4 regions of the Nosocomiicoccus ampullae genome follow, and region 4 is predicted to be linked to each of the others. Evidence: riboswitches for the same ligand, from Rfam matches in the RefSeq annotation. Region 4 holds a riboswitch; each other region holds the start of a gene.
The links. A riboswitch is a leader RNA that binds a small molecule or an ion and turns the genes downstream of it on or off. The one in region 4 is predicted to bind S-adenosylmethionine.

Region 1 (3,173 bases), 350 kb from region 4:
AATGAGTTCGCATCAATATCTCCATCGGCAAGTGCAGTATTTGGTTGAACGTAGTCGTTAAATGATACAATTTCAATATCTATACCTTCTTTTTTCGCTTTTTCAGCGACATGATCCCAAACAGTCGTATCTGTACCACTGACTCCGATTTTTACTTTCTCGTTACTGCCACATGCGCTAAGAACAACTAAAGATATAAGTGCTAAAAGTAATACACGTAATTTATTCATAATAAAAATTTCTCCTTTAATTTTACTTTCTTCTGACTATTTTTGATAATCCGTTTCCGAGTGATTGTAATCCTTGAACTAAAATAACAAGGATGATTACTGTCACTAACATCGTCGCTCCATCAAATCGTTGATAACCGTATGTAATTGCTAAGTCACCAATACCGCCACCGCCAACTGTTCCAGCCATTGCTGACGCTCCGACTAGACCGATTGTTGCAATTGTAAAGTTTAAGATTAATGACCCGAGTGCTTCAGGAATAACAAATCTAAAAATCGTCTGTAGAGGTGTCGCCCCCATTGCGTCCGCTGCTTCAAGTACCCCGTCATCAACTTCAAGTAACGAAGACTCAACGAGCCTTGCAATATATGGTCCTGCGTATACGACCATCGGTACAATCGCAGCTGCTGTTCCGATTGAACTTCCGACAACAAATCTCGTAAACGGAATAATCGCAACGAGTAAGATAATAAATGGAATGGATCTTAAAATGTTAATGACGAAACTTAGAATTGTAAATGTAATTTTTTCTTCTAAGATTCCACCACTTCTTGTGACATATAGTAATACTCCAAGTGGTATTCCGAGTAAAATACTAAATACAAAAGATACTGTCACCATTTGAAGTGTCTCGACGAGTGCGCTTAAAATTTTATCAGTACTCACTAACATTTCTTGTCACCTCACTATATAAGACCTCTTGCTCTGTTAAAAATTCTTTAACTTTTTCAATCTCATTATCCTCACCAATAAATTCGACGATTAAATTTCCAAATGGTGTACTTTGAAGCTCTGTAATATTTCCAAATAATACACTCGCTTCAACATCAAATCTCTTAGATAGTTGACTAAGCACTGGTTGTCCTGCACTATCTGCAATGAAATTCAGTCGATAGATGTGACGTCTTTGATCATCACTCAATAATCTAAGGACGAAGTCCGGAACTTCACTATGCATCACTGTATTAACAAACTTAATTCCTGTTTTCGTGCTTGGATTAGAGAATATATCAAAGACGCTACCAGACTCTATAACTTCTCCATTTTCCATAATTGCAACTTTGTCACAAATCTCTCTTACAACACTCATCTCATGGGTAATAAGTAAAATCGTAATGTTATATTCTTCGTTTACTCTTTTTAGCAATCTTAAAATTGACGCTGTTGTTTCAGGGTCTAGAGCACTTGTTGCTTCATCACAAAGTAAAATTTTCGGTTGTGTTGCGAGTGCTCTCGCGATTCCGATACGCTGCTTTTGCCCGCCAGATAACTCATCTGGATAGTTTTGAGCTTTATCTTTTAAACCGACAAAATCGAGCAACTCGTTCACTCGGCGCTCTATTTCTTCTTTTGGAGTACCAGATAAAATCAGTGGCATCGCTACATTTTTAAATACTGTTTTTGAGTTAAGTAAATTAAAATGTTGAAATATCATGCCGATATCCTTTTTAATTTCACGAATTTCTTTACTATTCGCTTGACTTAAATGCTTACCATCGACAATTACTTCACCACTTGTCGGTACGGTTAAATGGTTAATTGTACGAATTAACGTACTTTTTCCAGCACCACTAAATCCAACAATGCCGTATATTTCTCCTTTTTCTATATTTAGTGAAACATCTTTAAGTGCATTAGTTTTTACACCTTTACGATCAAATGTCTTTGAGACATTTTCAATTTGAATCACGAAATTCACCTTCCACCAACATATTTCAAAATAAAAAACCCTATTTTTATATAGATAAAAATAGGGTTTACGCTATTCTTATCTACTAGCTATAAGCTACTGGAATTGGCACAACACATAAAAAATGCTCGCTGCCGAGGCTTCAAAGGGCCAGTCCCTCCACCTCTCTGGATAAGATAAATTAAATTGTTGGATATAACTTTAATTCAATTAATTATGAATGTCAACAAGTTTTCTGAAAATTTTATATATTTATTCAATTATCTCGAATTCTGCACCAATCTCAAATTTAACGTTCTTACCGACCATAACACCACCAGTTTTTAATGATACTAATCTTTTTCAATACTCTTATTTTTTCTTAAATCCAGCTTCTTCTAAGTCTTTAACAGTTAAATCGTAACTCACTTTTGTAAACCGACCTTCTTCATTGTCATCAGCAGGGCGTGCGAGTTCATTCAGTCTTTCTTGACTGAGTTTTGTATACTCTACGTCTAGAGTTTCAACAAAGTGATCTTCTTTAAAATCAACATCATAGTTTAAACCTTTTTCATCTTCAAATTGATCTAACGCACCGATTTCTTCAAACATCTCTTTTGCTTCTTCTTTATCTTCAGCTTCAATCTCATCATATTTTGCAGTGGTTGTTGTTACTTGTCGAATTAATTCTTCCCCATCATGTGTCAAGTCAACATTTACGACCACACCATCTTCTTTCTTTTCATATGTGACAGTTTCTGTTTTTTCATCATCTTTAGGTTGTTCGTCTTTTTCTTTATTTTCAACTGGTTGTTCTAAATTTTTCTCATCATTATTATCATCTTTGCCACATGCAGCAAGTGTCACTACAACTGTTAAAGATACAAACGTTAAAATTATCTTTTTCATATTCACTCCACCTTTAATTCGTTCGTGACATAAGTTTAAATCTATTTAAACAGTAGTGCAAATAAGTTTACAATAAGGTTTAAATGTTTCTTTTTCTAGAATTATGTGTAGAATATGAATACTACTTTCAAGAAGGTGACACAATGTTTTTAGGTAAACTCGCGATGCCACACACAACTAGTGGTTGGATATTCATAATATTATTGTTCGTCGGAGTGATTGTCATTTCAATGCGGTTTGATAACCGTTTTAAGCGAAACCAAAACGATACAAATACTGCACAACTCGAAAAAGAAAGTCTAACGACTCATAACGATAACCAAGTAGTCTATAAAAAAGTCAATGACATTAATAATACATCATC
Region 2 (3,173 bases), 730 kb from region 4:
TGGTAAGAATGGTGCACCGAAACAAGTTGAGAATACAGGCTCAGGAGTCGTTACACCGCGCTCAGTACCTGCAAGTTTTGATGTAAATCCACTTAAGAAGTGATACATTGCTTGTTCTTTTGTTAATTTTGCGATTGGAGGAAGTACTCCGAATGCATCAGCTGTTAAGAAAACGATTGTTTTTGCATGTCCTGCTTTTGATGGTAATACCGCATTGTCAATATGGTTAATTGGATATGCAGCACGTGTATTTTCTGTGAGAGAATTATCATTATAATCAGGGTTTCTTTCATCGTCTAAAATAACGTTCTCTAATACACTGCCAAACTTAATTGCACGGTAAATTTCAGGTTCATTTTCTTCAGATAAATGAATGGCTTTTGCGTAGCATCCGCCTTCAATATTAAATACACCGTGTTCATTCCAACCATGCTCGTCGTCACCAATTAGGCCGCGTTTTGGATCTGCTGAAAGTGTTGTTTTACCAGTTCCAGATAATCCGAAGAATAGTGCAACGTCGTCTTTTTCACCAACGTTTGCTGAACAGTGCATACTTAAAATATCATTTTGTGGTAGTAAGAAATTCATCACAGAGAAGATAGACTTTTTCATTTCCCCTGCGTATTCTGTTCCACCGATTAAAACAATTTGTTTTTCAAAGTTTACTAAGATAAATGTTTCTGAATTTGTTCCATCTACTGCTGGATCTGCTTTAAATGATGGAGCTGAAACGATTGTGAAGTCCGGAGAAATGTTTAAACCTTCTTCTTTTGTTTCAGGATCAATGAATAATGCTTTAACAAATAAGTTATGCCACGCGAATTCGTTTACGACACGAATATTTAAGCGTGTATCTTCGTCTGCACCTGCGTAACCATTAAAGACGAAGAGTTCTTCTTTGTCGTCTAAGTAATTTAATACTTTTTCAAGTAAAGCATCAAATACGTCACCACTAATTGGTTTGTTAACTTCGCCCCAATCAACAGTATCTCTAGTTACGTCATCTTCAACGATGAAGCGGTCTTTTGGGCTTCGTCCAGTATATTTACCAGTTGTAGCAGTAAAAGCACCATTACTAGCGACTTTACCTTCGTTTCTTCTTGAAGCGGCTTCAACGAGTTCTGCACGAGATAATTGATTGTTCGTTGAATCTTTTTTAACAAGTGCTTCGATTTTATTTACAGAGTTTGACATTATATTAGTTGCCTCCAAAAATTAATTATCATTATTAGTTTATTATAACATGATAAAAGATTCCAATGAATCACAATATATTTTAAAAGTACTTGAAAACTTCTATTATTATGTGTATTGTTATAGACAAGTTATCTCTTATCAAGAGTCGGTGGAGGGAGTACCCCCTATGAAGCCCAGCAACCCCTTCGATTAAGAAGTATGGTGCTAAAGGTTGCAGAAATAGTTATTTCTGATCGATAAGAGAAAAGGGTGGCCTTTTCTCTATGTGTTGAGAAAAGGTTTTTTTAATGTAAGAGATAGCTAATAAAATAGTTGAGGAGAAAATATATGGAACGTAGATTATTTACGTCAGAATCAGTTACAGAAGGACATCCAGATAAAGTCGCAGACCAAATTTCAGATGCGATTTTAGATGAGATTATTAAAGACGATAAAGATGCACGTGTGGCTTGTGAAACAGTTGTTAATACGGGACTAGCAATGATTGTTGGAGAAATATCAACGTCTACTTATGTCGACATCCCTAAAATTGTTAGAAATACAGTAAAATCTATTGGTTATACGAACGCTGAGTTTGGCTACGATTATAAAACGATGTCAGTACTTACAGGAATCGACGAGCAGTCTCTAGATATCGCACAAGGTGTAGATGGTGAAGGTGATAACGAGTCTAAAGAAAAAGGGACAACTGGGGCAGGGGACCAAGGCTTAATGTTTGGTTATGCTACAGACGAGACTGAGGAATTTATGCCATTACCAATTACACTCGCGCATAAACTCGCGCGTCGTCTAACAGAAGTACGTAAAAATGATGTTTTAGATTATCTTCGTCCAGACGGAAAAACTCAAGTGACTGTTGAGTACGACGAAAATGATACACCACTACGCATCGATACAATCGTTGTTTCATCTCAACACGATGAAAAAGTGTCTCATGAAAAAATTAAGTCAGACATTAAAGAAGAGGTTATTGACTTTATTATTCCTGAAGAATTAGTGGATGAAAACACACGTATTATTATTAATCCGACGGGTCGATTTGTCATCGGTGGCCCTCACGGAGATGCAGGGTTAACAGGACGCAAAATTATTGTAGATACTTATGGTGGATACGCTAGACACGGTGGTGGCGCATTTAGTGGTAAAGATCCGACAAAAGTTGACCGTTCTGCAGCTTACGCAGCAAGATACATTGCGAAAAATATTGTCGCAAGTGGACTCTCAAAGCAATGTGAAATACAGTTATCATACGCGATTGGAGTCGCTGATCCAGTCTCTATCTCAGTGAATACATTTGGTACTGGTAAGCTTGAAGACTATAAAATTGCTGAAGCAATTCGTAAAGAATTCAAGTTAACACCAGACGGTATTATTAAAATGTTAGATTTACAGCGTCCAATTTATAAGCAAACAGCAAGCTACGGTCATTTTGGTCGACATGACATTGATTTACCATGGGAAAAACTTGATAAGACAGATGTTTTAAAATCTTATTTAAACTAGCTTTACAGCCACTTTAAGTGGCTGTTTTATTTTTATTTCTATTAATTAATTGCTATAATTAATAAAGTTAAATAGAAAAGGAGAGATTATATGTCTACAGATATATTAACAGAGCCACTTTTTATAATTGTTGCGGCTTTACTTGTAATCATAGCAATTTCATTTTTAATCTATTACATAAAGCATCGTAATGAAGTTACAGAAAATGAAAAATTATTTAAAAATAAAGAAGCGACACTCATTGAAAATTATGAAAAAACACAGGAAGATGAGCGTATGGCTCATAAAAAAGAGTTATCAAATTTAAATGAAAAATATCTAGAAGATACAACATTGTTAAACAATAAATTATCGAGTTTACAACAGTTTACTGTCGATAAGGGTGAATATTTGACAGATCTTGCGTTACTAAACTTTAAAAATAAACTCGTCACTGAAGAAAGAATTCGTGAATCAGATATGTATATTCTTTC
Region 3 (3,173 bases), 260 kb from region 4:
TTTTATAATTAATATATTCTTGATAATACGCCTCTAAAATTTCTGCAGCTTCCGTTACATTCACCTTTATCTCATTCTTATTTAAGAACTTTTGCATCTCGATATTAAGTTCAACCGAATCGAGATTTTCATAAGGTAAACCTAAATGCTTATGTAACGCATCATACTTATTTTTAGAATTAAATGTAATCAGCTCGCCTGGGCGATATATCATAATGAGTTTCCCACGAATTGTATTAATATTACGAGGTGGTTGATTCACATAAGTATTTTTATCAAAATTTACAATCATCTCATATAGCTGATTTAAAAATAAAGACAGTCGTTCATCAACTGTTTCATTAGGATACTTATTTTTAAAATAATTAATACTATCATAAGTTCCATCTTTATTCTGAAAGAAAAGTTTATTTCTATTATTTCCTAAAAACCCTGACGCTATTTCTCTAGTTCCAAATTCTATTAAGTACATAAAACTCTCATTCGAACCTCTTTGATCGAATTCTTTTAACGTCAAATTTGGTAACTTATGTAGAGGATATAATGATTGAAATCTTTTAATAACCTCTGCTTGAGCTTTTATTTTTTCTTCCAAATCGTCAACTTTAAAACTCGTATAGAATTCAATAAACTGCTTTTGATGAGAAAGTTGGTTTTCGTACTTTTGAAGTGAAGAGTTATTACTTAATTTCCATACTTCTTTAGAAGAATCATTCGAAGATATAAGTCTAGTAGTAACATTGATATCATCGAACTCATAATCTTCAATAAACTCATTATTAGTGAGTATATTTTCATCATAAAGTCGTTTCCTAAGTTCAATAATATCTGGAAAATCCTCTTTAATGATATCATTTAAATGACTTTTAATTTTACTTCCTTTAAAAATAATTATAGTTTTTTTATCAAAATCATAAACACCAGAGGCATTATAATCTGATCCAACTAAATGTACCTTAATTACATTATCCATAAAATCCTCCTATCTTTAAAGGTAATTCATAGCGTTATTTATATGTTAAAATATCTTATCAACACTAATTATATCATTAAATTTAGATGTATCGCTATGCGTTATCATCAACTTCAGAAATCACAAATAGTATGCTATAATATTAGTAATCAATAGAATAGTTCTCTTATTAAGAGTGAGTGGAGGGATTTGGCCCTGTGAAACTCCGGCAACAGCTTTTAGCGATGTGCCAATTCCAACAGTTTGTACTGAAAGATAAGAAGACCTTGGACGCTCTTCTTAATTTGAAGGGCTATTTTATTGAATATAATTAATTAAAGGAGATTATATTTAATGAAATGTATTGATGAAAGACAGAGTTACGATAGGGTACTAGAATTGTACGATCAGCTTGAGGAAGCAAAAAAATGAAAGTAAACAACCTTGCAAGTAGTCATAGAATATGTTGCGAATTATTGTGATATTTCTAAAAGTAGGTTGCGCTACTATGAGAAAAAAGGAATACTAAAAAATATTAAGCGAGATCATAATAATAAAAGATGATATTCAAAAGATGATATTGAAATGATAAAATTCATTCAATGTTTAAGTAATTTAAACATGCCCCTAAAGGAAATTAAGAAAAATACAAACATGCTTTACGATAATAAAATTGAAATTCAAACATTTTTAAAAGCACATTTAAAATTTTTAAATGATCAAAAAAACCTTATCAACTCACATATTAAACTCATTGAAGAAGAATTAAATAAAGAAAGTCTTATATAAAAAGAAGTCCGTGACCAAACTAGTATCACGGACTTCTTTTACTAATTAATATTCTATATTAGGCATTTCGTTGACTTTATCTTGATATAATTTAAATGCTACTAATAACGCTGAAATAACGCTGAAAATAATCACTGTTTTTTTCATTAATACAACCTCTTTTTAAAATTAATTATAATAATTTAAATTTAAGTTTTCAGATGTTTCTCTACGAGTTTCTCTCATAAGCTTTTCGTCATTAATGAGTGATTTACCATATGACGGTACTAATTTTTTAACTGCAGGTCCCCAGAGTTCACGATCTTCTTTAAAGTTTTTCTCTAATGCTTCAAGAACTACAGAGAATGATATTGAAGCACCTGGTGATTCTCCTAATACTGCAATGACAGAATTATCATCAGAGTTCACAACCTCTGTTCCGAACGCAACATATCCTTTACCATATTCGTCGTCGTCTTTAATTACCTGAACACGTTTACCAGCAGTGTATAATTCCCAATCTTCATCTTTTGCATCAGGTATGAATGTTCTTAAATAGTTCATATAACCTTTTTTAGTCATAACCATTTGGTCAATTGAGTATTTAATAAGTGGTATATTTTTAGCCGCTGATGATAATAACGTCGTAATGTTATAAGGTTTTACTGAGCCAAATAAGTCAAAGAACGATCCATATTTTAAGAATTTAGGGTCAATATTCGCATATGGGCCAAATAGTAACGTACTTTCACCATTGATATAACGTGTATCGAGGTGCGGTACAGTCATTGGTGGCTTACCTAGAGGCTCTTTACTGTAAACTTTTGCATTATGTTGTTTAATAATATCTTTATTTTTACACGCTAAGAATTGACCAGTAATCGGGAAACCTCCGACATTTTTTCTCTGAGATATCCCACTTTTTTGAAGTAATGGAATAGAGTAACCTCCAGCACCGATAAATACTTTATCAGCTACTTTAGTAAATTTTTCTTTAGTCGCTCTATTTTTTACAATAACTTCCCATTTGCCATCTTCTCGTTGAGTTAAATCAATCACTTCATGATTATATTTTAATGAAACATTAGATTTCTGCTCTAAATATTTTGCTAATTTACGAGTTAAAGTACCATAGTTCACATCGGTACCTTCATCGATTTTACTTGCTGCCATTAGCTGACTAGACTTACGATCTCGCATCATTAATGGCATCCATTCTCTCATTGTTTCAATATCTTCAGTGTATTCGATGTTGTCAAACATAGGAATTGTTTTTAGTTTTTCATAACGTTTTCGTAAAAATTCAACGTTAGTTGGACCCATTACAAAACTAATATGCGGTAATGGCTGAATAAATTCCTCTGGATTAGAAATATCACCATTTTTAACTAAACTGCCCCAAAACTGTTTAGATAGTTCAAATTGTTCATTAATCTCTTCAGCTTTAGAAGCG
Region 4 (3,173 bases):
GAAGTATTTAGAAGAACAAGGTGTCGATTTAGAAGTGATTGATATGGTTGAAGAACCACCTTCAGAATACGAATTAAAAGACATTATCAGTAAAGCTGATAATTATGAAATTGATCAGTTCTTTAATACACGTGGTAAAGTATACAAAGAACTTGGTTTAAAAGAAAAACTTGATGACTTATCGTTTGATGAAAAAATCGAGTTATTAACGAGTAACGGCATGCTAATTAAACGTCCAATGCTTGTCACTGAAAAAGGTGTTATACTCGGCTTTAAAGAAGAAAAATACGACGAGTTACTCGAATTATAATATTAAGTTTTGATTTGTTTATATTCATAAAATATGAGATACTAAATGTAGTAGGATATATAATATAGGGGGTTTTTGTTTTGGTAACACCAAACAACTTAAAGTATTCAGAAGATCACGAATGGGTAAAGGTTGACGGTGATACTGTAACTATCGGTATTACTGAGTTTGCTCAATCAGAATTAGGAGACATCGTATTCGTTGAATTACCAGACGAAGGTGATGAACTTGAAAAAGGTGAAGACTTCGGTTCAGTAGAATCAGTTAAAACTGTTTCTGAACTTTATGCACCAGTATCAGGTGAAGTTATTGAAATTAACGAAGAGCTTGAAGATAGCCCAGAGCTAGTAAACGAATCTCCATACGAAGAAGCTTGGATGTTAAAAATTAAACTTTCAGATGAGTCACAACTTGACGAATTAATGGATGCTGCTGCATACGACGAAATGATTGGACAATAATTCTTTATAAAACTCTAGACAGCTGTCTAGAGTTTTTTCTTTCGAGAAAGGTATTTTATATGAGACATAAAATCACAGAAGAAGCATTAAATGAAATAGTGAATAGTAGTGGTGTAAATGTCATTTACGGATATACGTCGATGTGTGCAACGTGTAAGCTCGCAGAATCATTTTTAGATCTTGCGGTTCAAGTTGTCCCACTAAATGTTACAAAAATTGATTTAAACTACTATGAATCTTTTATAAAACAATATAAAATTCATAGTGTACCGGCCTTACTTATATTTAAAGACGGAACTTTACAAGAAGAAGTTTATGCATTTGAGTCGGTGACTAAAATTGTCGAAATATTTAAAAATTATGTTGACAATAAAAATATGCAATGATATTATTAATCAAACTTAATAATTCTTATCCAGAGTGGTGGAGGGAAGTGCCCAATGAAACCACGGCAACCGTCTATTTAGACAAGGTGCCAATTCACTGAATGATCGATGGATCATTCGAAGATGAGAAGCGATACGTAAAAAGCTTACTCATCTTTTGAGTAAGCTTTTTTAATGGAGGAATCTACTAAATGATTGATATTAAAAATGTCAATAAAATATTTAAAACAAAAAATAAGACAGTTACAGCTGTCGATGACGTATCGCTAAATATTCATAAAGGTGAAATATTTGGCATCATTGGTTATTCTGGCGCTGGTAAATCCACTTTGATTCGTTTGTTAAACGGTCTTGAAACACTTTCAAGTGGTGATATTGTGATTGGTGATGACACTATTAACAAACTATCAAAGAAAAATTTGAGAAAAAAACGTCAAAAAGTTTCAATGATTTTCCAACATTTCAATTTACTTTGGTCACGCACAGTATATGAAAATATTCGTCTCCCCCTTGAAATCGCTGGCGTGCCTAAAAACGAAATGGATCGTAAAGTATCAGAATTAATCCGACTGGTTGGACTTACGGGAAGAGAACACAACTATCCGAGTGAACTTTCTGGCGGACAAAAACAACGTGTTGGTATTGCACGTGCATTATCCAATGATCCAGAAGTATTACTATGTGACGAGGCAACGAGTGCATTAGACCCACAGACGACTGATGAGGTTCTCGATTTACTCGTAAAAATTCGTCAAGAACTCGGTCTAACGATTGTCATGATTACACATGAAATGCAAGTCATCAGAAAAATTTGTGACCGAGCTGCAGTAATGGAAGATGGTAAAGTCATCGAGGTCGCACCAATCATTGAATTATTCCAAAACCCTAAGTCTTCCGTGACAAAACGATTTGTACAAGATGAACTTGAAGATGAGGATATTGATGTACAAATTAAAACAATTAAAGAAAGTTTTCCAAACTCAACCGTTCTTAAACTTGGTTTTGTTGGTACAAAAGCAAATCGTCCAGTTGTATCTCAAGTCATTAAAGAATACGATCTTGATTTAAACGTACTTTCTGGAAATATTAAACAAACGAATGATGAGTCATATGGACACCTCTATATCGCTACTGAAGTCGATAGTGAAAAACTGGATGAGATTATTGATAAGTTTGAAAGTGAGAAAGTCTCTGTGGAGGTGGTCAAATGAACGAGATAAAAGAAATGTTTAGCTTTGAACATGTGAAACTCGATGTACTATGGCAATCGACTGTAGAGACACTCACTATGACAGGTATTGCGACACTATTTTCTTTTGTATTCGGAATTATATTAGGTATTATTTTATTCCAATCATCAAAAAGCAAAACTAAAGCATCAAAACCAGTATACGGTGTTACATCGTTTGTCGTGAACTTATTCCGTGCAATTCCATTTATTATTTTAATCATCTTACTCATACCATTTACTAAAGCACTTATGGGAACGATGATGGGTGTATGGGGTGCGATGCCAGCACTAATTATTGGATCGTCACCATTCTACGCAAGACTTGTTGAAATTGCTTTAAAAGAAGTGGACAAAGGTGTCATTGAAGCAGCCGAATCAATGGGTGCAAACCAGTGGGAAATCATTCGAAAAGTATTATTACCTGAAGCACTTCCAGCACTAATTTCTGGTATAACAGTCACTGCAATCATGCTAGTTGGTTCAACGGCGATTGCTGGTGTTATCGGTGCAGGTGGACTTGGTAGTTTAGCTTATATGGTTGGATTCACAAGAAGTCAACCAGACGTCACACTAGTCGCAACGATTGTTATTTTAATTATAGTATTTGTAATTCAAATTTTAGGAGATACGATTGCTCGCGCAGTCGATAAAAGATAAAAGGAGACCTAGCTCATGAAAAGATTTTTATTCGCTTTAGTATTATTATTCACTGTGACACTTGCTGCTTGTAATAACTCAGATGATTCTTCTAATGATTCATCAAATGAAGAAGCTTCTAACGATGA

Region 1: another riboswitch for S-adenosylmethionine. It lies ahead of KPF49_RS07755 (methionine ABC transporter ATP-binding protein); the one in region 4 lies ahead of KPF49_RS01570 (methionine ABC transporter ATP-binding protein).
Region 2: another riboswitch for S-adenosylmethionine. It lies ahead of metK (methionine adenosyltransferase); the one in region 4 lies ahead of KPF49_RS01570 (methionine ABC transporter ATP-binding protein).
Region 3: another riboswitch for S-adenosylmethionine. It lies ahead of KPF49_RS00175 (MerR family transcriptional regulator); the one in region 4 lies ahead of KPF49_RS01570 (methionine ABC transporter ATP-binding protein).

The regions. Positions count from the first base shown of each region.
Region 1 is NZ_CP079110.1:1,496,365-1,499,537, forward strand. Features, by position in the region: gene KPF49_RS07745 (MetQ/NlpA family ABC transporter substrate-binding protein) at 1-230, opposite strand, end outside; gene KPF49_RS07750 (methionine ABC transporter permease) at 253-903, opposite strand; gene KPF49_RS07755 (methionine ABC transporter ATP-binding protein) at 887-1,921, opposite strand; SAM riboswitch class I at 1,997-2,099, opposite strand; gene KPF49_RS07760 (DUF1307 domain-containing protein) at 2,273-2,809, opposite strand; gene KPF49_RS07765 (hypothetical protein) at 2,953-3,173, shown strand, end outside.
Region 2 is NZ_CP079110.1:1,022,941-1,026,113, reverse strand. Features, by position in the region: gene pckA (phosphoenolpyruvate carboxykinase (ATP)) at 1-1,194, opposite strand, end outside; SAM riboswitch class I at 1,330-1,440, shown strand; gene metK (methionine adenosyltransferase) at 1,525-2,700, shown strand; gene KPF49_RS05220 (NERD domain-containing protein) at 2,791-3,173, shown strand, end outside.
Region 3 is NZ_CP079110.1:38,945-42,117, reverse strand. Features, by position in the region: gene KPF49_RS00180 (AAA family ATPase) at 1-973, opposite strand, end outside; SAM riboswitch class I at 1,137-1,235, shown strand; partial or broken gene KPF49_RS00175 (MerR family transcriptional regulator) at 1,397-1,741, shown strand; gene KPF49_RS08030 (SE2200 family small protein) at 1,787-1,888, opposite strand; gene lqo (L-lactate dehydrogenase (quinone)) at 1,910-3,173, opposite strand, start outside.
Region 4 is NZ_CP079110.1:295,097-298,269, forward strand. Features, by position in the region: gene KPF49_RS01555 (Spx/MgsR family RNA polymerase-binding regulatory protein) at 1-310, shown strand, start outside; gene gcvH (glycine cleavage system protein GcvH) at 391-771, shown strand; gene KPF49_RS01565 (thioredoxin family protein) at 831-1,157, shown strand; SAM riboswitch class I at 1,180-1,287, shown strand; gene KPF49_RS01570 (methionine ABC transporter ATP-binding protein) at 1,349-2,368, shown strand; gene KPF49_RS01575 (methionine ABC transporter permease) at 2,365-3,045, shown strand; gene KPF49_RS01580 (MetQ/NlpA family ABC transporter substrate-binding protein) at 3,061-3,173, shown strand, end outside.